Zymomonas mobilis subsp. mobilis ATCC 10988: one gene and its partner. The protein of the gene in region 1 interacts with the protein of each later gene in a pairwise test. Links are inferred from orthologs where the notes say so. Each region holds a gene or a part of one and is shown on either strand. Other genes may lie near its edges. The genes, in order: ZMOB_RS00795 and rlmB.

Region 1 (15,146 bases):
TTATCCCAGATTGGCGTGAACGAGGCGCCCCATTGACTGTTAAGGTAACAGAATCCCCGCATTGGGTTTTAACGCCTAAAAAACATTTAACCCTGCCATCGATATTTCTTCCATCCTTCATGCATAATAAAGGGTTTTATACGGGATCGCTTGGTTCTTTATGCCGTTGGCTTGCCACAGAAGCTGAATCCTTAGGTGTCGATATTTTTCCCGGATTTGTCGCAGCAGATATTTTGTATGACGAAAATGACCAAGTAAAAGGTGTCATTACTGGAGATATGGGCGTCGGCAAAGATGGAAAAGCAAGACCTGATTTCCAGCCCGGTATGGAGCTACGTGGCCGTTATACCTTCTTTGCAGAAGGTGCACGTGGACATCTTACAAAAAGAGTCATTCGCAAATTCGAGCTCGACGCAGAAAGTCAGCCACAGGTTTATGGCTTAGGGATTAAAGAACTTTGGGAAGTCTTGCCTGAAAAGCATGTCGCTGGACGCGTTATCCATACACAAGGATGGCCATTAAAAAGTGAAGTCGGCGGTGGCTTTATTTATCACCAAGAAAATAATCAAGTGTCATTGGGCTTCGTTGTCGGCCTAGGTTATAGCAATCCTTATCTTTCTCCTTTCCAAGAGTTCCAACGCTGGAAAGAACACCCGTCCATTCGACCCTTGCTGGAGGGGGGGCGCAGGATTGCTTATGGTGCACGCGTCATTAACGAGGGTGGTTACCAAGCAATTCCAAAACTTATTTTTCCTGGTGGTGCTCTTATTGGGTGTTCTGCTGGTTTTGTTAATGTTCCTCGTATCAAAGGTACACATGGGGCAATGAAATCTGCTATGTTAGCAGCTGAAGCGGCCTTCGCGGCTATACAGAAAGAGACTCCATCTGATCTACTGCAAGACTATCCTGATAATTTTGAAAAAAGTTGGCTTGCTGCTGAGCTCAAAAATGCCAGGAATGCAGAACCTGCTATTGCTCATTTTGGTCCTTTAATAGGTTCTGCTATTGCAGGAACAGATCTTTGGATGAGAAGTCTAGGGATCAAATTACCGTTTACATTAGGGCATCGTCCTGACAATTCTACACTTGTTTCCAAAGATAAGGCTAAAAAGCTAAATTATTCTAAAGCTGATGGGACAATCAGTTTTGATCGTTTGTCATCTGTTTATCTCTCAAATACGCAGCATGATGAAAATGAACCTTGTCATCTAAAGCTGAAAGACCCTTCTGTCGCGATAAAGGTAAATTGGGAAGAATATGATTCTCCAGAAAGTCGTTATTGTCCAGCTGGGGTCTATGAAATCATAGAAGAAGACAGTAAGCCACGACTTCAAATAAATGCGCAAAATTGCCTGCACTGCAAAACTTGCGATATCAAAGATCCGACTGGGAATATCGAATGGGTAGCGCCTCAAGGTGGCGAAGGCCCAAACTATCCCAATATGTAAAAATACCAAGAAACAAAAAGGTCAGATTAAATAACTCTTGCCATGGTACTAGGTCGGAAGCCTATCTTTTTGGTAGAGTTTCGCCATGGCAAGAAACTTTAGTCTGTTTTATCAGTTATGACCCCACTTCCTCGTCTTATAGCGCTATCGCTATTATTCACTTTTCCATTAGCCTCGGCTTCTGCGCATAAAGTGAAGCAGTCCCCCCTTCAACGTTATGTAGAAGGGCAAGTGGCATCATTTTCTGGTAATCCAGATCTTGCCGCTCGCGATTTTTTCTCTGTTTTTGAAGAACATCCCGACGATGCTCGTCTTGCTCTAAAGACTTATCGTCAGGCACAAATCGCAGATAATACAAAAATAATATTATCAACATTATCCCATATGGAAAAAGATGGCTTCCGAACAGGGGATGGGCCATTCCTTATTCTGGCAAGAGCCGTTCAGCAGCATAAATGGAAAGAAGCCCATCAACTCATCGATCGGATGGAGCAGAACCATTACCCACTCTTTCCCTTTGCACCGCTATTGCGGGCATGGGTCAAATTCGGATCAGGAGAAAAAAATCCTTTAGCTGAATTAGACAAAGTAGATGCGTCGATACAGATTTTTGTACCCGAAACGCGTGGATTGCTGCTTCTGGCGATGGGGAAATATGATGAAGCATGGCCTTTTCTTGATCCGGTAATGGAAGGCGGAAGCGGTCGGGCAAACCATTTGCGAATTATTGCTGCGGGGATAATGTCGCACCGTAACGCTCCCAAATTTAGGGCTTTGTTGGAAGGTTCCAGTGCTTCTTTAGCGAAAGCTAGACTGCTGTTGGAAAAGAATCCTAAAGCATTCCCGACTAAGCTGACAGCCGAGCTTGGTCTTTCTGAATTATTTCTTCGCCTTGCCTCTTTTATGGGAGACAAGCAAAGTCTGATGAAGCCTATTGGTTTGGGGTTAGGGCGTGCATCCTCTTGGATGACACCCGATAATGCAGAGAGTTGGTTGGTCACAGCTGAAATTTTATCTTCTATCAGACAGTTATCAGATGCCAGAATTGCTCTTGATCATATTTTTGCCGACGATCCTTTTTATAATCTGGCTAATTCAATGAAAATATCGTTCTTCTTACAAGAAGGACGAAAGGATATGGCGCTCAATCTTGCTCGCCATGTTGTTGAGCAACCCGATGCAACTGTTGAAGATTGGTATAATTTAGCTGAAATAGAAGGCGATAACGGAAATTTTGAGGCAGCTTTATCCGCTTTGGCTCATGTTGAACGCGTAAAGTCTCAAGACTGGCAAATGTGGATATTAAAAGGCACTTTGTTAGATTCTGCTGGACGTTGGCCAGAAGCAAAAGCGGCCTATCAGCAGGCTGTTTCTTTGGCACCAGAGAATCCGATTACTTTGAATACCTTGGGATATTCACAATTGGAGAAGCGCGAAAATATTCAAGACGCAAGCTTGCTGATTATGAAGGCCTTGAAAGTGATGCCGCTTGATCCTGCGATTATTGATTCATTTGGTTGGAGCCAATATCTTTCTGGTAACATTAACACCGCGATTTTAGTTTTAGAAAAAGCCGTTCAAAATGCGCCGCAAGAATCTACTATTTCCGAGCATTTAGGCGATGCCTATTGGACGGCTGGACGGCATTTCGAAGCTCGCTATTCGTGGCAAGCCTCGTTAGTAACGGCAGAAGAAAAATCAATATCACGTATTAAGAAAAAAATAGAATTAGGTTTAACCTCTGATCTAGCTGCACCTTGAAAATAGTTATTTAAATTTATTGAGAATAAAAAACATTTAAACATATTAAATATTTTGATTTTTTAAAAAATTCTTTTTTTATAGTGTTATTTTAAATTAATATTTGCGCTTTATGTGAATTTTTTGCGAAAAAGATTCATGTGTTAATAACGGTATTTTATCTATTTTAAGCTACTCATTGTCGATTTTAAAAAATTCTGACTAAAGTTGTTTAGAAAACAGATGCAGAGTTTTCCTAATCCGTTATAGCCCTATTTTAAGAATGTTACGTCATTATTAGGAAAGTTTTTGCGGTGCCCAAGCTAACAGAAATAGCCTATGCCAAAATTAATCTGGCGCTTCATGTGCGGGGAAAAATGCCGAATGGTTATCACGCATTAGAGACTATTTTTGCTTTTGCTAAAGATGGCGATATTCTCCAAGCCGAAGTGAATGATACAGAAGATAATTTAACGATTACGGGTCCTTTTTCAGAAGGATTAGAAGCCAATAAAGATAATCTTGTTTTAAGGGCAGTCACAGCTTTACGGCAGGCCTGTCCTAATAAAATACCCGCTGGATTTTCTATTATTCTTGATAAAAGATTGCCCGTTGCAGCTGGTATCGGCGGCGGATCAGCTGATGCTGCGGCTATGCTGCGGATGATCGGGCAACATTATCAAATTCCTCATGAACTGCTTTTATCCCTTGCTAATAGTCTTGGTGCAGATGTGCCTGCTTGTGTTGATTCCTGTTTAGTAAGAGGGGAAGGCGTTGGCGAAAAACTGACACAGATTGGTGACCGGTCTTTGGAAGAAAAACCCCTATTATTAGTAAATCCTAGAGTATCCTGTTCGACCCCAATGATTTTTAAAAACTGGGATGGTATTGATCGAGGCGCATTGGATAGCGATGGGTCTATATTAGGTGCCGCCCGATCTGGGCGTAATGATTTGGAGCCACCGGCAAGGAAGATATTGCCGATTATTGGAGAAGTCGTTGAGTGGTTACAACAACAAAAAGGGGTCAGTTTTTCTCGGATGTCAGGATCGGGAGCAACTTGTTTCGCACTTTTTGATGAAATTGAAGACCGAGATGCGGCCTACAAAAAATTGAATATTGACCATCCAGAGTGGTGGGCTTTGTCGTCATTATTACGATGAATCTATAACGATGATTAAAATTTTAAAAAATATTTAAAATATTGTAAAAATTAAAAGTAATTAATTAAAGTTAATCTAAATAAAAACCTTATAGATGATATAAGATCGTCTATAAGGTTTTTTGTGTTTTTCTTAAGCGTAAATCGATAGAGGTTGAGTCGTGTCTTATCAAGTTTGGCATGATATCATAGGAGGTAACTCTTCTATTTTGTTGATTGTTGATCATGCTTCAGCTTTTGTCCCTGAAGATATTGATTTGGGAATCGACAAAAGATTATATGATGAGCATGTTGCCGTTGATAAGGGCGTTCAGACATTAGGCGAGCAGCTATGTCAGGCGTTACAATGCAACGGGGTTTTTGCGGCTCAATCTCGATTGGTTGTCGATCTCAACCGTGATGAGAATGATTTTTTAGGGCTGATGCCCGCCATTTCTGATGGCTATGTCATTCACGGGAATACAGGCTTGACCGCTGATGAAAAAGAAGCCCGTTTGTCGCGTTTCTATCGTCCCTATCACCAACATATTGATGATATTATTCAAAAACAGCGACCCCGGCTGATTATCTCTTTGCATAGTTTTACGCCTTGCTTGAAAAGCGACCTAAATTGTTATCGACCATGGCAGATCGGTTTGCTCTACAATAATGATGACCGAGCGACACAGATTGCTATTCCGTTATTAAAGCAAGCCCACCTTGTTGTTGGCGAAAATGAGCCTTATTCTGGCCGCATTCTGAATACGACAATGAATCGCCATGCAGAAAATAACCGTATTCCTTACCTGCTTTTTGAAATAAGGCAGGATATGTTGGAAGAGGCTAATACAATCGGAAATTGGTGCGCAATTTTGAAAAAGGTTATTAACGAAACGCTTATCTCGTTAAAAAATAAGTGATAAATATTCGGTGGACACCACAGGTTAAAAAAACCATGTGTTTTAGCTTTCCACTTTTAATATAAAAATTAAGTTTTTTTATCCTGCTATTACGGGCATATTTCTTTTCTCTATCGGGAAAGAGAATAATTTTTATTACCCTTGTTGACGCGATAGATATCATCCATATAGGCGCTAAACATAAGATATTAAATTTAAGGTATTAGTTCGATATACCGGAAGATGCACAAACAGGGCTTTAAACCTTTTCTTGTCCTCAATTTGAGGCCTTATCCTTGCATCATAGCAAGGGTAGATGTTTATTTCTCTGTTATGTGAAATTATTACAAATTCCGGTGCCAGAAGTGAGCGCCATAGCTATGACTATATCCAAACTAGAAACATTGCCACAGCATGATCGTTCGATCAGATCATCCGCTCTAAATCCACGCCCTATTTTACGACTACAGGCAATGAGAGCGGCAGAAATGGCAGCTATGAAATGCGGTAGCTCAGTAGATGATTTAATGGAAAAAGCCGGTAAGGTTGCCGCTTCTATCACACGTTCTTTTGCTGGGAACATGCCTGCTCTGATCCTTTGTGGCCCCGGCAACAATGGTGGCGATGGATATGTGGTTGCCCGTTATTTAGCAGAATGGGGGATTCCTGTCTCGGTTGCAGCCTATAGTGAGCCAAAGACTGATGCAGCGAAAAAAGCCCGTTCTCTTTTCTCTGGTAAAGTTACTTCTTTGGATGAAGCCGAAGCGGCACCTTTGCTTATTGATGCTTTATTCGGTGTTGGCATGTCTCGGTCGTTGGATAATGCCCTATTATCAAAATTAACAGCTTTATCGAAAGCCGCCTCGTTGCGCATCGCTATTGACGTCCCAAGTGGGGTCGATACTGATAAAGGTAGTTTATTATCTGATATTCCGGCTTTTGATCTGACAATTGCTATCGGAGCATTAAAGCCGGCTCACCGTTTGGAACCGTCCGCAACTATTTGTGGTCGGGTTGCAGTCGGGGATATTGATCTGACCATATCAAATCCCGATCTGATTGAAATACCCAAACCCCGTTTGGCAGCACCAACACCTGCTGATTATAAGTATAGCAGAGGCTATGTTGCGATTACAGCTGGCGCTATGGCCGGAGCTTCGCTTTTGTCTGCAGTTGCCGCACAGCGGGCAGGGGCGGGTTATGTCGCTCTGTTAGGCGGTGAAACCATTTCTGGCCCCATGGCTTTGGTGCATCGTTCATGGAGCCGCGAAGCTTTAGCGGACGAACGTATCAATGCGCTTGTTATTGGCCCTGGACTAGGAAGAGATGAATTAGGCGTTCAACGCCTTTCCATGGCTTTAGACACCTCTCATCCCTTGGTATTGGATGCGGATGCATTATTTTTATTAAGCCGTGAAGGCTTGGATTGCTTACGGAATATCCAACAACCAACAATTATTACTCCCCATGAAGGCGAGTTTAAACGTCTGTTTGAAGGAATTAGTGGCGATAAGTTGACCCGAGTGACCAAAGCGGCGGCGTTATCGGGTTTGGTCGTCGTTTTGAAGGGGGCCGATACCGTTATTGCAACCCCTGATGGTCGTGCCGCGATTTCCCAACCTGCCGTTTCATGGTTGGCCAATGCCGGAACCGGTGATGTCCTTTCGGGTATCTGTGGTGCTATGTTAGCGCGCGGTATGGATCCCTTCGATGCCGCCTGTACCGCAGTGTGGTTGCATGGTGAAGCGGCACGCCTAGCTGGTCCCGGAATGATTGCTGATGACCTGATCCATCACCTTCGTTCAGCCTTTGTGGAAGTAACAGTAGCCTCATGAAAAAAATTATACGCTTGGCATCAAAGGGAGACGGTGTGACTGAAGATGGGCAATTTGTCCCTAATTCGGTTCCCGATGACTATATATCCGATGATGGTAAATTAGAATTCGGGGCGCATCATATTGAACCCGTTTGTCGGCATTTCTCTGTCTGCGGCGGTTGCCGTTTACAATATGCGGATGAAGAAGTTTATAAAAATTTTCTTACCGACCGGATAGCCGAGGCTTTCCATCAGCAAGCTTTATCGGCTCCCGTGTTAAAAACAGCTCATCTGTCGCCCCCGTATAGTCGTCGAAGAGTAGCCTTGAGAGCGTTTAAGGCCGGTAAAAAGCTGACCTTGGGCTATAACAAAACCTCTAGCCACCAATTGGTGGATATCGTTGAATGTCCTTTATTGGACAAAAATCTGTTTAAGGCCGCCATGGATTTGCGCAGTTTTTTGCAAAAATGGCTGGCTCCACGATCTTTAGCACAGATAGAAATGACGTTAGCAGATCAAGGAATTGACTGCTTGCTCGTTATGCCATTCCCTGAAACGCTTGAAGCAACCGAAGCAATTACCGCTTTTGCAGCAGAGAAAGGTTTCGCTCGTCTTTCAATCGACCAAGGCTATGGCGTTGAAACGCGTTGGGAATCGGAACGGGTTACTGTAACATTAGGCGCTGTACCTGTTGCGTTGCCCGCACATGCCTTTTTACAGGCGACCAAGGATGGCGAACAGACTTTAGTCCATATGGTCAAAGAGGCTGTTGGCGATGCCCGTTTTGTAGCTGACCTTTTTTCGGGTTTAGGAACCTTTGCCCTTTCTTTTGAAAAAGATAAACGCGTCTATGCCGCTGAAGGTATGCGTGATGCTGTTCTTGCTTTAAAACAGGCCGCAGCCCTTGCTGGAAAGGCTGTTTTTGTTGAGCATCGAGATCTATTCCGCCGCCCTTTACAAAAAGATGAGTTGGTTCGGTTCGAATGTATTATTCTTGATCCGCCAAGGGCTGGCGCCAAAGAGCAAATAGCCAATTTAGCCATATTGCCTAATGGACGGATTGTTTACGTTTCTTGTAACCCTGCAACCTTTGCCCGTGACGCTAAAACACTTTTGGAAGCTGGATGGGTATTGCATTGGGTGAAGCCAGTTGGCCAATTCCCATGGTCCTTGCATGTTGAAATGGTCGGACTTTTTACAAAAATGTAAAATTTATGGTATGATCTTACCCCAATATTTTATGGTAATAAAGGCAACAGCGGAATGCAAAACGATCAGGATTATGGAAATAAATTAAATCCTGCATGGGATGAAAAGGGTTTAATTACAGCCGTTTTGACCGATGCAAAGACCGGCCTTTTATTGATGGTCGCCCATATGAACAAAGAATCCTTTGAACTGAGTATGGCAACCAAAGAGGCTACCTTCTGGTCACGCTCTCGCAAAAAGATCTGGCGCAAGGGAGAAGAATCCGGTCATGTTATGAAAATACAGGAAATTCGTATTGATTGTGATCAGGATACCCTTTGGTTGAAAGTTATCCCTATGGGACCGGCCTGCCATACAGGTGCACAAAGTTGTTTTTATCGGTTAGTCGAAGATGGACATCTGGTAACAATACCCAAAGATAAAATATAAGAACCAATAGAATATAGGGGAAAAAGCATGGCAAGCCAGACGATTATGATCGTCGAAGACGATGCTTCTTTACGAGCGTTAATTGCTCGCGTGCTGAAAGAGAATGGCTACATACCTTGTCCAGTAGGCTCTGGCGAAGAAATGTGGGAAGAGTTACAAAGCCGAACGGTCGATCTTATTTTAATGGATGTCATGCTGCCTGGTAAAAACGGGTTGGATCTAACTCGCGAATTACGCAGCAACAGCCAATATATGGCAATTCCGGTTATTTTCTTGAGTGCGCGCGATGACGAAACTGATCGAGTTGTCGGATTAGAACTGGGTGGGGATGATTATATCCCGAAGCCTTTTGGTAAAAAAGAATTGGTAGCAAGAGTTCGTGCCGTTTTGCGACGCAGTCAAGCGGTTAAAGAAGCGGATGGGAATCCACAAAGTCACCTTATTCATTTTGAAGGCTGGGTACTTGACCCTGACCGCCGTGAACTTCATTCTCCGACAGGGGCTGGCGTCGAATTGTCAGGTGCCGAATTTGATCTGCTCTTATCCTTTTTACAACATGCACAACGAGTGATCGGACGCGAAAGGCTGTTAGAATTATCTCGCAGTCGGCTAAGCGAGGCTTCTGACCGAAGTATTGATGTTTTAGTCAGTCGATTGCGTCGTAAACTGTCTAGCCAAACAGAGGCTGGTGACATGATACGCACCATTCGCGGGGTCGGCTATATGTTTACAGTACCGGTTTCTCAGGATTGAGGTGGCCTCATAATCTTTTTCGGCAGCTTTCGCCGGGTTTAGCCGGAAGGATTGCAATTGTTCTTTTGGCAACGATGTTGCTTGAATTACTGCTCAGCCTCGTCTTTTCGGAAGAGGCGAGCCAACTTACCTATGTTGCGGATGCCACTCAGGCTATTACCGAACGGGTGCTGGTCGCAAGGCGGATTATCAGTCAGGATAGGCCGTCACGACGTCCGATGATTGCCAATAATTTTTCCAATCGAGAAATCCGTTTTTTTTGGTCTCGTGATCAAATTAAACATATTCATATCAATAGCGACAGCCATCTGGTTGATCTGATCCAAGGTCAAATTCTAAGCCACGATTCCCAAATATTGCCTATGGATATTCATATAGATCTTGCCCCTAAATTGGGACGGGATCACTTATTGGGTCAAATAAAGCTATCCGATGGAAGCTGGCTAGTTTTCCAAACATTGGTACCCAATCCAGCTATGCCTTGGCTAACTAATCGCCTCACAACAGCTATCATTCTTGTTATTGGCGCTGGATTAGTCGGTGGATTAATCATCCAAGCCTTTGTGACGCCCTTACGCTCTCTCTCCAAAGCCGTTGCCAAGGTTGGTGATGGGAAACAGCATATATTCAAAGAAACAGGACCTAAAGAATTACGGCATGTCGCGCAGGCCTTTAACCAGATGCAAATGCGCATTGAGCATATGCTACGGGAAAGAACCGAAATGCTGGCCGCCGTTAGCCATGATTTACGGACACCACTTGCCCGTTTGCAATTACGGGCAAGTTTTATTGAAGAAGATGACATCCGTGAAGCTGTAGAGGCTGACCTTCAAGAGATGGCCACGATGATTAAATCTGTCCTGCAATTTCTGCGCGGTGATCAAGATCCTGAAGTTAAAAGATTAACCGATATTGTGGCGATTATCGAAACCTTGGTCAATGCAGCTAAAGATGCAGGAAAAGATATTTCTTATGAAGGACCTTCCCATTACGATGTAACAACTCGCCCTCTTCTTATGAAACGCGCCATTAGTAATCTGATCGAAAATGCTCTTCATTATGGAAAAAAGGCGATTGTTCGCTTCCATCATGATGAAAATGGAGTGTATATCCAAGTTGATGATGCCGGACCCGGTATTCCAGAAGATCAGATCGAACAAGTCTTGCAACCTTTCCGGCGATTGGATACAGCCCGCCAACGCAATACGGCTGGCCTTGGGTTAGGATTGGCGACTGTCGATCGGACGGTAAAAAGAGAAGAGGGCAAACTGTCTCTAACCAATCTTCAAGAAGGCGGTTTACGAGCAGAAATATTTCTGCCAGCAGCGCAGAATAAAATACGTAAAAAGGATGGGGGAAAAGGCTATTATTTTTCAGCACGCAAAGGATTGGAACTGCTTCGTCGGCCAAAATAATGCTTTTTAGACATTATTTCCGTCAAATACATCGAATATGTTTACTTTCTGTTGGGTTGATATCGCTTTCAGCCCATGCTGAAGACGTATCCACTCCAAAAACAGATAGCGGTAATAAAGCAGCGTCACCTAATCCTGCCATTGACCCTTTTGATCCGTCATTTTTTGATCATTTGCCGACGTTATCCCAACCTTCCATAGAAGCCTCTAAAGCAGATGGATCATCCCATTTACCCTTAAGAACATCAGAATCTTCATCTCAAGGAGAAAATTCTAATGGCAGAGGGGTTAAAGCTTTAGACACCGAAACTGTTTCAGATCCGAAGAACCTCTTGGCTAATTCTGACGCATCAGAAGAAAAAACGGCACAGAATATCGAAGAGACAACTTCTGTTACGCTTGATCCTGCCTTATCAGAACCACTGCCCGACCTTTCTCACTTTATGCCTGATATGAATGAACATGTGGTTCTTGCCAAAGAAAGTGACGACCTCCGATACAAGGTAGATGCCAAAGGTCTCAGCAATATCGATACTGATCAGGCTTTCAAAAACTATTCTGTTTTACTATCGAATAAGAATAAGGCCGATAGCCTATCGGTTATTGGTGCTAGAGCAACCAATGACCAAGAGTTGATTAACCGGATTTTACGATCTCAAGGCTATTATGATGGCAAGGCAGCTCTTTCTATTACTCCGATAGAAAAAGGGCAGTATAATGTTCGCTATGATGTCAATGCAGGTTCGATCTACAAGCTAGGACAAATAAATTTGACCGGCAGTGAGGATGAACCTCTAAGAATTGCCCGCGTCGCATTAAATTTGCATAGAGGGGATCCGATTATTGCGACCCATATAGAGCAGGCTGAAAATAATATTCTCATAACTCTGCCGCATTATGGTTATCCTTTTGCAAAAATTGGCGATCGGACAATCCTGCTGGATGATGAAACGCATACAGGTGACTATACATTACCCGTAAATGCAGGAAATATTGGATCTTACGGTTCTATTATCGTTAGCAACAATAAGCATATTGTTCTGGATGCCAAACACATCTCTCATATTGCGCGTTTTAAAGAAGGTCAGCGCTATGATAGCCAGATGGTTGATGATCTCCGCCAAGCTCTAGCGGCAACCAGTCTATTTTCTTATGTTTCAGTTGAACCCATTGCAACAGGCCGAAAACGCGAAGATGGAAGCGAAATTGTGGATCTCGACGTTAGGCAGGGACGAGGAAAGAAACACAGCATTGCTGTTACGGGTGGTTATGGCACGGGTGAGGGCTTTAAGGCGCAAGGTAGCTGGATCAGCCGTAATTATTTCCCACCCGAGGGATCATTAACTTTTTCGGGGATTTTGGGGACTCGCCAACAACAGCTTTCTGCTCTCTTTAACCGAAATAATGCTGGGGCAAGAGACCGTGTTATTCAAATTGGTTTGACTGCAGGTCGGGAGAGATACGACGCTTATAATGGTTATAGCTTTTCTCTCGGAGGGAGCTTGTCGCGACAATCTACCCAGTTATGGCAAAAGCGCTGGACTTATTCTATCGGAGCAGAATTAACACAGACCAACGAGCGGAGTTATGATTTCTCTCGATCCGAAAGATTAACCCGTTCTTATCTGATCGCGGCGCTTCCCGGACAATTGGGATATGACCGCTCCAACAATCTGATGAATCCAACTAAAGGTTACCGCTTGAATATGCGTTTGAGTCCTGAAACTTCAATCGGTTCTGGGCTACGTGGCTATGTCCGAATGCTTTTCGATGCGAGCGGTTACTACCCTGTAGCAGATAATGTTGTGCTGGCTGGTCGGTTTCGCGTTGCCTCTATTGAAGGTGCCTCGGTTCAAGAACTGGCGCCCTCTCGTCGGATTTATGCAGGTGGCGGCGGCTCTGTCCGTGGCTATGGTTATCAGCAGTTAGGCCCCAAAGACCCATATAAAGATGCCGTGGGCGGACTGTCCGAAGAAGAGCTTGCTTTCGAAGTGCGTTACCGTTTTGGTAATTTTGGTCTTGTGCCTTTCATTGATGCAGGGCAGGTATATGAAGACGCTATCCCAACCTTCCATAATTTAAGATTTGGTACTGGTTTGGGTGCTCGTTACTACACCGCTTTTGGTCCTTTCCGCATTGATCTTGCGACACCTATAGCTCGGCAGCCTGGAGAATCGCGTATTTCAGTATATATTTCGATCGGTCAGGCTTTCTAATGGCGGATCAAAATTACAATCCAGAAAGACAAGAAAATTCTTCGGATTCTATTAAGGAAAAGAACCCGAATATAGTCGCACAACCTGAAAACACCGAAGCAAATCCAAATAAGACATCACCATTTCAAAATTTGAAACATATTTTGGGATGGGGATGCGTCTTTCTGAGTGGGATTGCGCTTTTTATTATCGCGCTTATTTTGTTTCTAGATACGTCTACTGGCCATCAGCTTATTGTTCGTTATATCAATAAATACACAACAGAATCAGGCTTAAAAGTTAAAATACAGCGTATCGATGGTTCTATTTATCAGGCCTTTCGTTTGGTCGATATCGAGGCTTATGATCAGCGTGGGCGTTTCCTTGATGCACCTTCACTATTTGTCGAATGGCGGCCATTGGATTATCGCTACGGTATTATCACTATCAAAAAACTCCATGCGCCTAGAATTGAAGTCTTACGAAATCCAGAACTAAAACCGACAAAATCAAATCCTGATGCGCCTTTGTTGCCTGACATCCATTTGGATATCGATCAGATACATTTAGATAGAATAGATATTTCTAAAAATCTGGATGGCCAAAATCATCGTTTGCACATGCATGGCCGGCTTGCTTTGATAAAAGGGCAGATAACCGTCAAGGCGGAGGCTGGAGCTGACAAAGGACAAGATATCAGCGGCGGAGATACACTCTCTTTACAATTTGATGCTAAACCAACGGCTAACCTTCTGATTGTTGAAGCGCATTTGCATGCGCCTGTCGGCGGGGTTGTAGATGGCCTGACCCGCCTTGGTAAACCGCTTACGATGGATACCGCTGGAAAAGGAAATTGGCAAGATTGGCGCGGGTATATTCAAGCACAATCGGGCGATAAGAAATTACTGGATTGGCAAATACATAATAAAGATGGGTCTGTTCATCTGGATGGGGCGGTTTATCCCAGTGAATTATTACCAGATCAGCCTTCGTTGCAGGCTTTCTTTAAGAAAGGCTTACAGATTGATCTGACGACCCATAATCATAAAAACGTTGTCGATATTCGAGGGGCTATTACCGGAGAAATGTTCCGCCTTACTGCCCTTGGGGGTGTCGATTGGAAATCGAGCCGCTTTAATAACATGTCAGTCGATTTGGCTATTCCCAATAGTCAAAAATTCCTTGGCGATGATTTATCCTTTAAGAACTTTACATTTTCTTCAGTGTTATCGGGTCTTGTCAGATCGCCTAACATTGATTGGCGGTTAAAGGCTGGTCAGATTGGTTGGCAGGAGAAGATTGCCGAGAACATTCAATCCAGAGGTAAGATGCTTGTAGATGGCGATCATTTATCCATGCCTATGGGATTATCTGTTGGAAAAATTTCAGGTCTTGATCCGCGCTTAGTCAATCTACTGGAAAATTTAAAAATAGAAGGTGCGATCAATTATGGTGATCATGTTTTGCGAGTTGATCACAGCAATATAAGTAGTCGATATATTCATGCGAACACCACCATCATCACCGATTTGGTAACAAAAAAATGGCGTGCGGCGGTTAAAGGCGGGATTGATCCGTATAAAATAGACGGTATTGGCCGATTAAGCCTGACAATTGATAGTCATCTTCAGCCCGAAAAAAATGGGGGGCTAGGCATGGTCGGCGAGATGATGATCAAGGGACGTGATTGGCAGAAACCAGCTTTGGCAAAAGCTTTTGGTGGTGAAGCTGTTTTACGGACAGATATGATCGCCAATGCCATGGGTAATATAAGAATGCCAAGATTTAGCCTTGCTTCTCCAGAATTCCATCTAGAGGGTAACGGTGGATACCAGCCTAAAGGCAATATCAATCTTTTTGTTCGGGGTAAGTCAAAAAGCTATGGTGCCATGACTCTTGATGTCGGGGGTATGGTTTCTCATCCTGTAATCAAGGCAACGGCTTTGGGTCTGACCGTTAATGGCAATTTGGCTCAAACAAAAAGTAACCTTTATCACGGGCAATTTGAACTGAACGGGCGGGGATTGGATGGTATCATTCGCTTGACAGAAGAACAGGCAACACAAGCCGTTAATGCCGATATTGCTATCGACAAAGCCCG
Region 2 (15,150 bases), 760 kb from region 1 along the record:
TCAAAATTGAATCAGCAAAACCCCTTCCCTTCGTCCAATTCGGGGATTCGACCAGAACCCGCGTAGGCGATTGGGTGTTGGCGATCGGTAATCCCTTTGGCTTTGGGGGCTCGGTTACCGCTGGTATCGTGTCCGCTATGCATCGTGGCGTTGGTTCAGGGCCTTATAACCGTTACATCCAGACGGATGCGGCCATCAATCAGGGCAACTCCGGCGGGCCAATGTTTGATGTAAACGGGAATGTTATCGGTATTAACACGGCGATTTGGGCGCCAAGTGGTGGCAATATCGGTATTGGTTTCGCGATTCCGGCAGAAATCGCCAAACCTGTGATTGATACATTGCGGTCTGGCAAGAAAGTCCGTCATGGCTATCTGGGCATTGCCATACAGGTGCTGACAGATGATATCGCAGCCGGTCTAGGCTTACCCAAAGATCACGGTGAAATCGTAGTTCGGGTAGAACCCGGCGGCCCCGGATTTAAAGCCGGTATTCGTCAGGGTGATGTTCTGGTTAAGGTCAATAATATTGACGTTACACCAGATAATACCCTTAGCTATCTGGTGGCTAGCCAGCCCGTCGGTGCGAAAGTTCCGATTGAAGTTATCCGCAATGGCAAACATATGACGCTTTATGCGGTTCTGGCAGAACGCCCGCCAGAAGATCAACTGGCTTCAAATGGTGTGCCAGATAACGATGATAGCGACGATGACAGCAACCAGAATACCCCTCGCAATTCAGCACGGACAGCACTGGGTATCACCTTAGAGCCTGTCACTCCTGAAGTAGCGAACCGGTTAAACATTCCGCAGAATTCGCATGGCCTCTGGATATCGAATGTCGATCAATCCAGCGATGCCGCAGAAAAAGGTCTGCGCCGTGGCGATGTCATTCTGTCTATGAATGAACATCCGGTAACCAGTATCGGGGATGCGGTCGCCGCTATCAATGCAACAAAGGCCGCCGGTCGCAATACTGTGCTTGTTCTGGTTCAGCGTGGTAATAATCCGCCGCTCTTCACCGGACTGAAGCTGATGTCTCCGACTAAAAACAAATAATATCTTTAATAAAGAGACCCGTTTTTCTTCCAAGAAAGGCGGGTCTTTTTTATTCGATAAGATTTTTTCTATAACGGGACAAAGGAAACATCATGAGCAATCCTGTTCAAAAATTCTTCAGCCATGTTTTTAAAGGCGATATACAAGGCGCATTGCAATTTGTTCATGAAAATGCTGTCTTCGAAGCCCAAGGCCCCAGCGATGTCCCAATCTATGGCCGCTATAACGGCCATGAAGGTGTCATAAAATTTTTATCTATTCTATCAGGATTATTCGATACCGAAGACTTCAAATGCTTCGAATGGTCAGACTCTGAAAATTATGTTTTTGGCTATGGCTACATGCAGCATAGAGTCAAAAAGACAGGTAAATTATTCAAATCGGAATGGGCGCTGGTGTGCAAAATAGAAAATAATCTTATTATCTCCTACAAAATCTTCGAAGATACCGCCGCTTTGCAATCGGCTTATAAAGACTAAGCGCACTTCAAATTCAAAGCCCAATATAACTTCGAAAAGACAGCTACTGAATAAAAAGCCTAACAACTAAGGATACTCTTATCCTCTAGGGGTATCGGTAAATAAAAATATCCAAAAACAGGCTCAGGATAGTTGCACGACTAAGCTAGCAATCTAGACCGTTTAGGCCAGACTTTATTAGAAATTTTAAGGATTAGAATAAGAGATAAATTGGCCTAATCATTTACCAAAGGAAGGGTAAATGATGGTGGACAGGAATGGATTCGAACCATTGTAGGGCGAAGCCCGGCAGATTTACAGTCTGCTGCCTTTAACCACTCGGCCACCTGTCCACAAGGAGGCAATTTATTTGAGGGGGTTGAATGGCGAAAATATCACCATTTGTCAAGCTGATATTTGAAAAATAATTATTTTTTATTCATTTATCTGAAAAAAAGTGCCCAAAATCACGATTGTCTATTTTACATCCTGTAAACTGAAACGATATGACGGCTTTCAAATAGGCATTTATCTCGAAAGTGATAATATCGCCTAAGATAACCCAAGACTTGCATTAAGGAATAAATTTATGGCTCGAAGCCGGAATAAGGCCTCCCCCTCTCATCCTCGTTTTTGGGGACGCCATGCGGTTGAAGCGGCTCTCAACAATCCAGAACGCCATATCCGGCGGATATGGGCTACAAGGGAAGCCTTGGCACCCTATAATATTGATAAATCTATTCCGGTCACTCTTTCTGACGTTGCCGATCTGGGTCGTTTTGTTCCTAATGATGCCCCGCATCAAGGCATTGTTATCGAGGTTGATCCTCTTCCTGATATCTGGCTGGCTGACCTTTTGGATTTGCCAGAAACAGATAAACGCCCGCTTCTAGTTCTCGATCAAGTGACAGATCCCCATAATGTCGGGGCTATTCTACGCTCGGCGGCGGCCTTTGATGCCCTCGGCATCATTACACAAGATCGCCATGCACCGCCAGAATCCGGCGCTTTAGCACGGGCAGCCAGTGGTGCTTTGGAAGTCGTTCCTTGGGTCAGAGTGACCAATCTGGCGCGGGCTTTAGATGAAATTGCAGAAGCCGGTTATTGGCGTATTGGTTTGACGGGTCATTCAGAAGCCACCTTATCCCAAACCTTAGGCAGCGGAAAAACCGCGTTAGTCTTAGGAGCAGAAGGCGAAGGCTTGCGGCAGAATACTGAAGCGCATTGCGATGAATTGGCGAAATTGCCGATCAGCTCTAAAATCGAGAGCCTGAACGTTTCGAATGCGGTGGCTGTCGCCCTTTATGCGGCAGCGGAAAAGCTCAATAGCCAAGACTAATCACAAGGGCAGCATTCTTTCCAAAAGGAGGCTGCCTTTCCATTTCTTTAAAATTACACTCAAAAACAAAAAAGCCGCCGTGTCATTCGGAGGCTTTCCTCAAAATATCAAAAACACTAATTCGGTAGATGCTGCTGCACCTTTTCAACCCATTCGGGAATAAAGCAAGGCGGACGGTTCGACCATCCGGGTGCCGTCACGGCAGCCTCACTAATCGACTGCAAAAGCGCACGACGCTTTTCAGGATGAAGATGCGGCAAAGCAGCCGATGCACAAAACGCTGATGGTAACCAAGGACGCACAGCCGCCCCAATCAGCCTTTCGTAAAGAAAACGATAGGCTGAGAAACTGTTCAGACGATCCTGCCCCAAATCAAAAGCCGACATAATAATCAGCGGCGTCATGAAATGCTGCAAAGATTCCAAACCATTGTCATCCGGCAAGTGATGACGAACCGTATCCAAATGATGATACACTTGAGTCTGCGCCCGAATACTGGCCGCTTCGATAACATCCCGCGACCACCGTTCTAAAACGTCATGGCGTTTCAGACCAATATCCAATGAACGACGAATATAGCGTTGAGTTGCAGCCGGAAAGGTCGCAAACTCTTTCATTTCCACCAGAGCCATGGCACCATTAGCTGGTTTCTTCGGGGAATTCATGATACGTCCTCCCTCCCGTTGGTGCTGAAGCGTTTTTCTCTCCGAAACAAGTCGGCAAGAATGTAACGGCAATCTTTTGCTATCTTCACCCCAATTAAGATAATCAAAGGCCGATAACTGACTTAATTGTCCTGTTACCTTTTATAAGAGTGGACATTTTTTCGGCATTAAACAAGCTGTGATTAAAGATAATTTATATAATTAAGGTAAACTCCAAAATTAATTTCAGGAATCCACCCGATCATAAGGGGTGACTAACCAATGCCCCCTATAATTCTGGCTGATCGCTTTTATATGATAACATTGCTCTAGCCACTCTTGGGTCAAAACTGTTTCGGGTTTACCGTCAGCAACGATTTCACCCCGATGCCATAAAAGAAGCCGATCACAATAGCGCGCTGCCAAGGTCAAATCATGCAAGGCAACAACAACAATCCGTCCCTTTTGGGCTTCTTGTGATAACACTTCCATAATCTGCATGGCATAACCGGGATCAAGGGCAGCCAAAGGCTCATCTGCTAATAAAATAGGTGCATCAACCGCTAAAGCCCGCGCTAACAAGATACGCGCCTGCTCACCGCCAGAAAGTGAATCCATAGAACGATCAAGTAAATCACCCGTTTTTGTTGTTTCAACAGCATGGGCGATGGCATGGCTATCTTGCTGATTTAATCGGTTTAACGACCGCCCATAGCGTAAACGACCAAGCGCAATCAGATCGCATGCTTTCACGGGCCATTGGATCCGGCGATCTTGGGGCAAATAGGCAATCGCCTCTGCTTTTTGCTGCGGCGACAAATCAGCAAGGCGACGGTCATTTAAAATAACCTGCCCTCTTTCCGGAGATTGCAAGCCAGCCAATATTTTTAAAAAGGTGGTTTTACCTGCGCCATTGGCACCAATCATTCCGGTCAGAATACCCCCCTCAAAGGAACAACTGCCACGGAGGGTGATGGCAGCCTGATGGCTACCCGTTTTAAACAGAATATTGCCGGCAGCCAGATGTATCATAGGCTTTTCATCGCTCCCACGCCTTTTATGGCCTGCCGGAAAAAAATAGGTACTCCGATAAAAGCGGTCACGACCCCCAGTTGCAATTCATTCTGTGTCGGTAACAGACGAACAAGGATATCAGCCAAGGTCACTAATAAAGCGCCCCCAATAGCAGAAGGCCATAACAATTCAGAAGGCAACTGACGAGTAAAGGGGCGGAGAATATGCGGCACAATCAAGCCGACAAAACCGATTGCGCCGCTGACCGCAACAGCACCCCCGACCCCTATCGCCAAAGCGGCCATAATCAACCAACGTAATCGAGCAAGATCAAATCCCAAACTGGCAGCAACGTCATCCCCTAAGATCAACGCATCAAGGGCGGGTGCCGTGCGCCTAAACAAAAATAAAGACAGAAAAAACGGCGCAATAAGAAGCCAGACATGGTTCCAACTTCGATCTGTAATAGCCCCCATCAACCATGTCATAATTTCCATAGCGGCAAAGGGATTGGGCGATAAATTCAAAGCAAGACTAATACAGGCTCCCGAAAAAGCTGCGATCGCTACGCCCCCTAGGATAAGGCTTTGTGGGTCATTATGGCGGCGGACAAACCATAATAAAGGCAATAACCCAGCCAAAGCACCGATAAAGGCAAAAAGAGGTAAACAAATAGGAAAGCGGGCAGAAAACCCAAAATAGAAAGCTAAAACAGCCCCCAAAGCAGCGGCATTAGAGGTACCTAATAAAGAAGGGTCAGCCAAAGGATTCCGCAAATACCCCTGATTAACCGCGCCCGCCATCCCCAAAATAGCGCCGACAGCTAAACCAACACAAAGGCGGGGTAAACGTAACAATCCTAAAATCAATCGTGATGTTGGGTCACCGACTCCCGCCACCGCCTGCCATAAAGCCATAACACCGATATGGGTTGACCCTATTGATAAAGACAACAGGGCCATCGGCGGCAAACAAATCGACAAATTTATCAGCAGCCGGTGCGCTTTATAAAAAGAAGATAGACCAGAAAGAAAGCGCATCCGGTCAAGCCTCTTCCTCATCTGCTTTCATCACGGGTTCAGCTAAATCGGGCATTTTCTGGCGTTTAAACAGCATCCGGTCTTCAGCCGAAAATCCTAAATACCAGATAATAGAAGAATAGCTGACCAAGATCATAATAACGCCCAAAGACAGTTCCAGCCATTCAGGGAATTGCCGCGCTACCATTCCCACAGCCCCTGCCCCAATCACTGCCGGAAGCAAGGCCCATTTCCAAGGAGAAACTGGCGCTTTCAAAAGGCGGCGTAACAAGCATGATTTCAAAATGGAGCCAGTGCCAAGCGATATCGCCAAGGCAAGTGCTGGGCCCGCAGCAGCCGCCAAGTCTGACGGTAAAGGATTATGTCCCAGATGCTTATGCAAAACAGAAATCAACGGAATTGAAAGGGCAGCCTGCAAAGACAGCATCGCAATCGAAATAGCCATATTGGTTTTGGGGGCAATATAAATCAGGGCAGCTTCTGAAATGACTGCGGTTGCGGCTACCACTTCTGCAACCAACAAAAAGCATAATGCCCCATCACCACCAGCAAAGCGAGGGCCCACTAACCCCATGACACCATGACTGGTCAAACCCAAAGCAAGGGTAACGCCGGTCTGCGCTGCAATAATCCAAAATCCGACCTGACGCACCTGATTGGCAACCGCCGCTTTATCACCAGCCTCCAGACTACGGGTAATTACAGGGCCCAAAATCGGATCGAAACTGGTTTTCAGCTTTTGCACCAAAGAGGCGACCTGTTGGGCAACATAATAGACCCCGACGACTGAAGAAGAGAAAAACAGCCCCAATAAAACGATATCAAGCCGCCTCGAACTCCATTCAATCGCATCAGCAGCGGCCAAGGGAATATTGCGCCTTGCCAGAGAAAATAAGGTCGGAATATGGGGACGCCAACCATGCGGCCAACCGAAACGCTTTAACAGAGGATAAAGCGATGCAGCCAAAGCCGCGACTGCCGAGGCAACATAGGATAATAACAAACCTTCATGCGGCGCTATCCAGATAAAAATCACCGATGAAATAGACAACACCCAAGGCTCGATAATCGCCTGCGCTTTCACGCTAGCCGCAATATCGCCATAAAAAGCCAAGGCCGCCAAGGCAATATCAGCCCAGACTAAAGGCACCACGACCCAAGGGAATAACCAATGGTCAGCAAAGCTGACAGGCGCGCCCCGAAACATCAGGATAGGTAGGAAAGACAAAATCACCGCCCCGATCGAAGCGGTTATCAAGGATAGCAATAACGCATCCCCGACGACGTGATTTTCGTCTTTTTTCGTGCGCGCCAATTTCTCGGCCAGCCCTCGGGTCAACCCTAATGTTGCCAGTTGGGCAGTAAATTCTGTTACCAAAATAGCATAGGCAAAACGGCCAAGTGCATCGGCACCATAGATACGCCCCGCAATAAAAAGAAAGGGGATACGGGCTGCCAAGCGTAACAGAAAGCCAAAAACATTGGTGCGCCCACCCTTTGCCAAGATAGCAATATCTTTAGCTTCAGCTTCTTCTTTATTTAGGGTTGTCAATGTGCGGCACCCCAACTTGTCCCCGTGCCGATTTCGACTTCCAGATCAACCGACAACTGAACAATCGGTAAAGCCGCCTCCATCATCACCTGACGAATAACAGGTTTCGCTTTTTCAATATCTTCTTCGGGGACTTCAAAAATCAGTTCATCATGAACCTGTAAAAGCATTTTCACCGAAGAAAGTCCGACTTTTGCTAAGGCAGGCTCCATTCGCACCATGGCTCGCTTGATAATATCGGCAGACATGCCTTGAATAGGCGCATTGATCGCCTGTCTTTCAGCGGCTTGCCTTTCTGTCACTTTACGGCTTTTTATCGCAGGCAAATGAGTCTTACGACCAAAAGGCGTTTCAACATAGCCATGCAAACGGACAAAATCCAATGTCCGATCAATATAGTGACGAATAGCAGGAAAACGCTCAAAATAGCGGTCTATCATTTCCTGCGCTGAAAAACGGTCTATTTCCAGCCGCGCTGCCAGCCCCCAAGCCGAAATACCATAGAGAATAGCAAAATTGATGGTCTTGGCACGCGCCCGACTTTCACGATCAACATGACCAAATAACTGTTTGGCTGTCAAAGCGTGAATATCTTCTTTCTCCTGAAAGGCTTGTAATAAGGCTTTTTCGTCGGCTACATGCGCCGCCAATCTCAACTCTATCTGCGAATAGTCAGCCGATAATAACAGATGCCCTTTTTTTGCGATAAAGGCATTTCTGATTTCCCGACCAATTTCGGTGCGGATAGGAATATTCTGCAAATTCGGATCAGTAGAAGATAATCGGCCAGTCTGCGCCCCAACCAGACTAAAGCTGGTATGGACACGCCCCGTTTCAGGATTGATCTTGCCAATCAAAGCATCACTATAGGTGCTTTTCAGCTTTGAAAGCTGCCGCCATTCCAAAATCTTGGAGGCAATCACCTCACCTTCGGCCGCTAATCGTTCCAATTCCGTAACATTGGTAGAATATTGTCCGCTTTTGCTCTTTTTACCACCAGCAAGCCCCATCGTCCCGAATAACACTTCACCCAACTGCTTAGGGCTAGAAATCAAGAAACGGCAGCCTGCCAAGGCATAGATTTCTTCTTCGAGACGACTGATATCATGAGCAAAACGGGAAGACAGATGATGCAAAGCAACGCTATCGACCGTAATGCCAGCCTGCTCCATCCGAGCAATCACTGGCGGTAACGGACGGTCAACCTCTTCGTAAATTCGGGTAGCACCATCGGATGATAAGCGCGGTTTTAATAATGCCCACAACCGAAAAGTAATATCAGCATCTTCGGCGGCGTAACGCGTCGCTGCCGGAATAGGCACATGGTTAAAGGTTATCGCTGATTTTCCTGTGCCACATACGGATTTAAAACTGATGGGCTGGTGGTCAAAATACAAAAGACTCAGTTCATCCATACCATGGCCATGGCGACCCGCATCAAGATCATAGCTCAAAAGCATGGTATCATCGAAGGGCTGAACCGAAATTCCGTATCGGGACAGAACAATCATATCATATTTGATATTCTGACCGATTTTCAGAATAGAGGGATCTTCCAAAACCGGCTTTAACTTTTTGACAAGAAGCAACAAATCCATTTGATCGGGCTTCTGGTCAAGAAGATCATGGCCTCCATGCCCACAAGGGATATAACAGGCTTTCCCCGCCTCCGTGGACAAACTGACACCCACTAATTGCGCTTGGGTTGCATCCAGATTGTCAGTTTCAGTATCTACCGCGACCTGACCTTTTTGATAGATATCTGCTATCCAGCGATCCAAAGCCTTTTCATCGATCACGGTTTCATAGGCATCAGGGTCGAAACTCTGCGAAGAAGAAGCGGCCATCTCTTTACTGCCATCAGCAACGGGTGCGCTCTGCCCTCCCCCAGCTCTCGCTAATAAAGAAGAAAAGCCCTGCTCGCTCAAGAAATCCCGCAAAGGAGTCATATCAACCCCCTTCACCACCAGATTATCCAGTGGTTCGGGTAAAGGCTTATCATCAACCAAAGCTACCAATTCACGAGATAAAATAGCCGTTTCTTTATATTCGATTAGATTTTGTCTTAATTTCGGCTGCTTGATTTCCGGTGCTGATTCCAAAATCTCGCTCAGATTACCATATTCATTGATAAGGCGACTGGCGGTTTTCGGGCCCACACCGGGAACACCAGGTATATTATCGGCGGTATCCCCCATCAAGGCGAGAAGATCGCCCAATTTTTCAGGCACAACACCAAATTTTTTAACGACCTGTTCCGAACCGATCAGGCAATTATTCACCGGATCAAAAAGATTTAATCGCGGCTGAATCAACTGCATCAGATCTTTATCCGAAGAATAGACCGTCACCTGAAATCCGCGTTCTAAGGCAACTCGTGAATAACAGGCGATAATATCGTCGGCTTCCAAACCTTCCTGCTCGATAGAAGGCACAGAAAAGGCGCGGGTCGCTTCTCTGATAAGCGGGAATTGCGGCACCAAATCTTCCGGCGGCGGCGGCCGATGGGCTTTATAGGCCGGATATAAATCCTGTCTAAAACTTTTGCGGCTTGAATCAAAAATAACCGCGAAATGGGTCGGGGCATCATCCTGCTTGCGGATATTTTCCACCAGCTTCCAAAGCATGGTGGTAAAACCATAAACCGCTCCCGCAGGCAGTCCAGCCTTGTTCGTTAACGGGGGGAGACGATGATAGGCACGAAAAATATAACCCGATCCATCAATCAGAATAAGATGGGGCTTATCAGAATATTCTGTCACAAAAGACCTTAATAATTAACCGCGATAAATTCGGAATGGATTCCATGTTTGACTGACTGGCATCAGCTCAATCGAATTCATATTAATATGGGCAGGCTGACTGGCGACCCAGAACAGGGTTTCGGCGATATCCTCCGGCTGTAGAGCTTTTGCCCCCTTATAGGTTTCATCATAGGCTTTCTGATCACCTTTGGTTCGCACCAAAGTAAACTCACTCTCGCAAAGACCGGGTTCAATAGACGTTACACGAACACCGGTGCCATGCAAATCACAGCGTAAACCATAAGAAAATTGACGGACAAAGGCTTTTGTCCCACCATAGCAATTCCCGCCGGGATAAGGCCAATGAGCAGCAACCGAACTCAAATTGATAATCATACCCTGACGTTCGATCAGCTTAGGCAATAAATGCTGGGTAATAACGGCCAAGGCAGTGACATTGGTATCGATCATGATACGCCAATCATCCAATTGAATATCAGGCGCAGGCTTGGTGCCAAGGGCAAGACCGGCATTATTGATTAACAAATCCATTTCAGAAAATTCGGAAGGCAGAGAAGCCAGCGCCTCCTTCATGGCGTTTTCATCTCTAATATCAAAAACCGCCGGAAAAAGATTTTCTTCACCCAGCTCACGAACCAATTCGTCTAAACGGTCACGCCTGCGACCTGTTGCCACCACTTTCCAGCCATGACGCACGAAAAGCCGTGCTGTCGCTGCGCCGAAACCTGCCGTTGCTCCCGTAATTAAAGCGGTCTTGGACATATAATACTCCTTACTTCCAAAGCGCAGATTCCGACAAAATGATGGCTCAAAATAACCACGCCCCATCCCTCTCAGCGCTGAGCTGAGAATATTCAAAACACAAGGCCAAGGATTTCTCTAAAAATAGAGTCCAGCTTTGTCCATTGCCTGATAGGGCATAAAAGCTTCTGCCTTTGCTCTATTGAAAAGCGTTATTACAGATTGCAGCGAATATCCATAACAGGCGATTCCAAAACAGAATTTATTCATCATGCTGACTTTATGGTTACAAAAACGACGCAATATTATACAAAATAGAAAGATCACCCTCGGCTTCCTGCCGATAATCCCAATCCTGCGTTGACAAGCCCTGCTGTAACCGCCAATCGACAATAGATAATGAATAACGACAGACGCTTTGGCCTTAAACGGCATATTACTTTACCGGGAGAACTGGCTCTTGATGGGGGCAGCCTACTCACCGGAATTGAAATTGCTTATGAAACCTATGGCCACCTCAATGCAGATGCTTCCAATGCGATCCTTATCTGCCACCCGTTAACGGCTGACCAATTTGCGGCATCCGACCACCCGATTACTGGCAAACCGGGCTGGTGGTCGCGGATGATTGGCAAAGGCAAACCCATCGACCCCGAACGCTATTGCATTATTTGTTCCAATGTTCTCGGCTCTTGTCTGGGGTCAACGGGGCCTTCCAGCTTTATGCCCGGAACAGAAACACCTTATGCGATGAATTTTCCGGTGATTACTATTCGGGATATGGTGCGGGCGCAGGCTAAATTACTCGATTATCTCGGCATCCGGCAATTAAAGGCCGTGATCGGCGGTTCAATGGGCGGAATGCAAGCTTTGGAATGGGCATCGACCTATCCCGATCGGGTAAAATCAGTCGTTATTATTGCGTCAACAGCCCGTCACTCAGCACAAAATATCGCTTTTCATGAAGTCGGTCGGCAAGCTATCATGGCGGATCCGAAATGGCGCCAAGGTAACTATTACGAAGAAAAAGACCCACCGGTTGCCGGTCTGGCGGTTGCCCGTATGGCCGCACATATTACCTATTTGTCCGAATCCGGTCTCACCGCCCGTTTCGGACGGCGCTTACAATCGCGACAGGAAAAGAGCTTCGGTTTTGATGCCGATTTTCAGATTGAAAGCTATCTTAGACATCAAGGCATCCGTTTTGTTGAACGCTTTGATGCCAATTCCTATCTCTACATCACTCGAGCGACCGACTATTTCGATCTTGCAGAGGAGCATGGTGGGAAATTGGCCAATGCGTTCAGAGGCACCAAAAGCCGCTTTTGCGTCATCAGCTTCGATAGTGATTGGCTATACCCCACCTCAGAATCGCGGGTTATCGTCCATGCCCTTAATGCGGCAGGGGCCGCCGTCAGCTTTATGGAGCTATCTAACCCGAACGGCCACGACTCTTTCTTGTTGGATGCGCCAGACCTTCACCGAACGGTTCATGGCTTTTTAGAAGGTGACCGCGCATAATGTCTCTGAAAGATCCTCAAATTCTGGAAGACCCTTCGGTAAAATTGTCTCTGTCAATGCAACCGGAGCGGCCTGACTTTGCTATTATCTCCAATCATATCATCCCTGAAAGTCGGGTGCTGGATATTGGCTGCGGCGATGGTACGCTGATCGCTTCTTTAAAAAAGAGCAAAAATATTGATGCCCGTGGCATCGAAATCAATCCCGTTAATGTCGGCCATGCGGTGTCGCGAGGATTATCGGTTATACAGGGTGATGCCGACACAGATCTGATCAATTACCCTGATCAGGCTTTTGATTTTGTTATCCTAAGCCAGACATTGCAGACGACACGCGCCCCACATCAGGTTTTGAACCAGCTTTTACGCATCGGACGCTATGCTTTTATCTCTTTCCCGAATTTCGCTTATTGGAAAGTGCGCATGGCTTTAATGCTAAGGGGACGGATGCCAGTAACCCCCAATCTGCCTATTTCATGGTATGAAACTGATAACATTCATATGCTGACTATTGAAGATTTCTATGACTTCACGGCACAGCATCACTACCAAGTAAAAGAAAGCTGGTTTTTCTCTCATAACAGGCAAATTTCCGCCACCGCAGCCAATTGGCGTGCAGAAAGCGCTCTTTTTCTGTTACATCGCTAACGGCAAGGCTATCCTTTTAGGGGTATAGCCTTTTGCTGCCGGATATTACCACTTCCCATTTTGGAAATCTTCCAACGGCTCATATCCGCGTCCGGCTTTACTTCAATATCGCCGGAGCCCATCAAAGATAGATTAACAGTCTGCGACTGGAATTTGCTGACATCCATCTTGCCAGATCCCATAAGACGAAGTGTAGCAGATCGTGAATCTCCGGCAAAAGTAATCTGACCAGAACCCATAATATCAGATACGACTTTGTCAGCATGAATATCTGAAAAAGAGATCGCGCCTGACCCGTTTAAAATAGCCGTCAAATTATCACGAATAGCACTGGAAACATTTATTTTCCCCGAGCCATTTAAAATAACGGTCAAAGGATTTCTGACTTCGCCCTCGATCGAGACAAAGCCAGCGCCAGAAGAAACACATTCTTTCAAAACAGGCAGTGTAATCCGAATTTTGACAGGTGATTTGTGAAAATCGAGATAGTTTAGCCAATTTTTCTTATATAGAATATTCAAGCTATTATTTTTGAACTCGATATCCAAAGACTTCACAGCCTTTGGCGCGACTTGAAGATTAACAGAATAATCATCACCCAGAATGATTTCTGCATCATCAATACCCGCTAAATAAAGCGTGTCGAAAGGTTGAAAATGATAGGATTGGTCAATTCTTCCTGAAAAGGAAGGCCAAACCTTTACCGTTATCACAGCAAAAGCCGCTATAATAAAAAGAAGACAGCATCCTATCTTGTAACGATCACGCACAATCTGCTCTAAAATTATAAAAAAATAATATAATATTTAATTATGTTAATTCATATCATAATTCAACAAGGTTTTTATCTCAATTTTCGCCTTTATAACCATCAATAAAAATCAAATTACGTTTCAGTGCTTTATCTCGATAGACCAAGGCTTTTGCATATTCTGGGGAAGCATACCATGTTTTTGCTGTCGCCATATCTGGAAATTCAATGACCACAATCGCACGGGGAGTCCATTCCCCTTCAATGACATCAATTTCGTTCCCTCGAGATAAATAGCGACCACCATATTGCTTGATAGCGGTAGCCGCTAATCCAATATAGATTTTCCATGCGTCAGGATCTTTGGGATTGGTATCAGAAATAACGTAGGCAGACATAACGCGCCTCTCGGTTTAATATATTCCGCTTTTGGAAGAAATTTTAAATAATGGTAACGACAAAAACACCCTAATTCTTTATAAGATTGGGCTTTATAAATCTATTTTTATCAAATTTTTATAAATTACTTAATATTAAAATAAAAACGGCTTTTTCATAAAAGCCGTTTTTATTTGAAGATTATCTTGAGATAAAAGAAAAAGCCTTTTTCAAGGCCTTTATTTTAATCTACCGCTTCTTCTTTAGCTAATTCTTTAACCGCCTGACGATGTTCAGCAGCAGCAGCCTTCAAAACGTCAAAGATTTTATCTAACGCCTGCGCTTCATCGGTGTTTTCCATCGCGCCTAATTCGCGAGCAAGACGGGAAGCTGCCCCTTCAAAAATCTGGCGTTCAGAATAGCTCTGCTCCGGCTGATCATCGGCACGGAACAAATCACGCACCACTTCGGCAATAGAAACGAGATCACCCGAATTGATCTTGGTTTCATATTCCTGCGCCCGCCGAGACCACATTGTCCGCTTGATACGGGGTTTTCCCTTCAAAGTCTGGATTGCTTCCTGAAGCGTCGCACTGGATGAAAGCTTCCGCATGCCGACTGCTTCTGCTTTGTTTGTCGGAACTCTCAAGGTCATCCGTTCTTTTTCAAAACGCAGGACATAAAGTTCAAGACGGGTTCCGGCAATTTCTTGGCTTTGTAACTCAACTACGCGCCCAACACCGTGCTTGGGATATACGACGTAATCGCCGACGACGAAACTCAGCGCCTTGGAAGCCATTATATACGACCTTTCCTGTGGTAAGGTTCCCGTTCGATGACTGATGATCTTAAAAAATCAGGTACCGGACAATTAGATATCATAGCCCGACATCGGTCGGTAGTCATGATGCAGAGAACCCATTTTTGCGATACATAGGATGAAAAGAGACAACCCATTCACTGATTGTCTAAAATAAAATCCTTGGAAAACCTTCTTTTCGAAAGACTCTTTAACACAAATCAGGCAAAATTCCAACAGGTCATAGCCCAATAACGCCCAAAATTAAGGGACGTTATTAGGCTTATAACAGAAAACGTAATCTTAAATGGGAAAGGACAAAAAAGGATTAATCACCATTTCCCGGTTTTGGTGAAAAGAACTTTTCCAATTTGCCCGTTACTTCGCGCATTTCATCGGCATCAGCGGGGACATCGGTTTTATGCGTGATATTCGGCCATTCT

The links.
Region 2: the proteins of ZMOB_RS00795 (region 1) and rlmB interact in binary tests that used the Escherichia coli proteins (3 or more experiments, as listed by UniProt). The link is inferred for Zymomonas mobilis subsp. mobilis ATCC 10988 from one-to-one orthologs.

The regions. Positions count from the first base shown.
Region 1 is NC_017262.1:163,011-178,156, forward strand. The notes cover bases 4,934-7,835. They hold ZMOB_RS00795 (bifunctional ADP-dependent NAD(P)H-hydrate dehydratase/NAD(P)H-hydrate epimerase), read left to right. Parts: upstream 4,934-5,608; coding sequence 5,609-7,063; downstream 7,064-7,835. Other genes in these bases: ZMOB_RS00790 (N-formylglutamate amidohydrolase), read left to right, coding at 4,934-5,249; ZMOB_RS00800 (class I SAM-dependent RNA methyltransferase), read left to right, coding at 7,060-7,835. Also shown: ZMOB_RS00775 (electron transfer flavoprotein-ubiquinone oxidoreductase), read left to right, coding at 1-1,448; ZMOB_RS00780 (tetratricopeptide repeat protein), read left to right, coding at 1,566-3,209; ZMOB_RS00785 (4-(cytidine 5'-diphospho)-2-C-methyl-D-erythritol kinase), read left to right, coding at 3,503-4,351; more of ZMOB_RS00790, read left to right, coding at 4,512-4,933; more of ZMOB_RS00800, read left to right, coding at 7,836-8,253; hisI (phosphoribosyl-AMP cyclohydrolase), read left to right, coding at 8,308-8,682; ZMOB_RS00810 (response regulator transcription factor), read left to right, coding at 8,710-9,435; ZMOB_RS00815 (ATP-binding protein), read left to right, coding at 9,510-10,850; ZMOB_RS00820 (autotransporter assembly complex protein TamA), read left to right, coding at 10,850-13,066; ZMOB_RS00825 (translocation/assembly module TamB domain-containing protein), read left to right, coding at 13,066-15,146. UniProt on the Escherichia coli protein: Bifunctional enzyme that catalyzes the epimerization of the S- and R-forms of NAD(P)HX and the dehydration of the S-form of NAD(P)HX at the expense of ADP, which is converted to AMP.
Region 2 is NC_017262.1:916,887-932,036, reverse strand. The notes cover bases 1,075-3,980. They hold rlmB (23S rRNA (guanosine(2251)-2'-O)-methyltransferase RlmB), read left to right. Parts: upstream 1,075-2,105; coding sequence 2,106-2,855; downstream 2,856-3,980. Other genes in these bases: ZMOB_RS04095 (ABC transporter ATP-binding protein), read right to left, coding at 3,746-3,980; ZMOB_RS04100 (hypothetical protein), read right to left, coding at 2,972-3,520; ZMOB_RS04115 (nuclear transport factor 2 family protein), read left to right, coding at 1,151-1,537. Outside these bases: ZMOB_RS04120 (Do family serine endopeptidase), read left to right, coding at 1-1,058; more of ZMOB_RS04095, read right to left, coding at 3,981-4,531; ZMOB_RS04090 (FecCD family ABC transporter permease), read right to left, coding at 4,528-5,553; ZMOB_RS04085 (lipopolysaccharide biosynthesis protein), read right to left, coding at 5,558-7,105; polA (DNA polymerase I), read right to left, coding at 7,102-9,867; ZMOB_RS04075 (SDR family NAD(P)-dependent oxidoreductase), read right to left, coding at 9,883-10,632; homoserine O-acetyltransferase MetX, read left to right, coding at 11,011-12,132; methionine biosynthesis protein MetW, read left to right, coding at 12,132-12,779; ZMOB_RS04060 (GIN domain-containing protein), read right to left, coding at 12,788-13,549; ZMOB_RS04055 (DUF1330 domain-containing protein), read right to left, coding at 13,629-13,928; ZMOB_RS04050 (CarD family transcriptional regulator), read right to left, coding at 14,153-14,707; ferredoxin FdxA, read right to left, coding at 15,036-15,150. UniProt on the Escherichia coli protein: Specifically methylates the ribose of guanosine 2251 in 23S rRNA.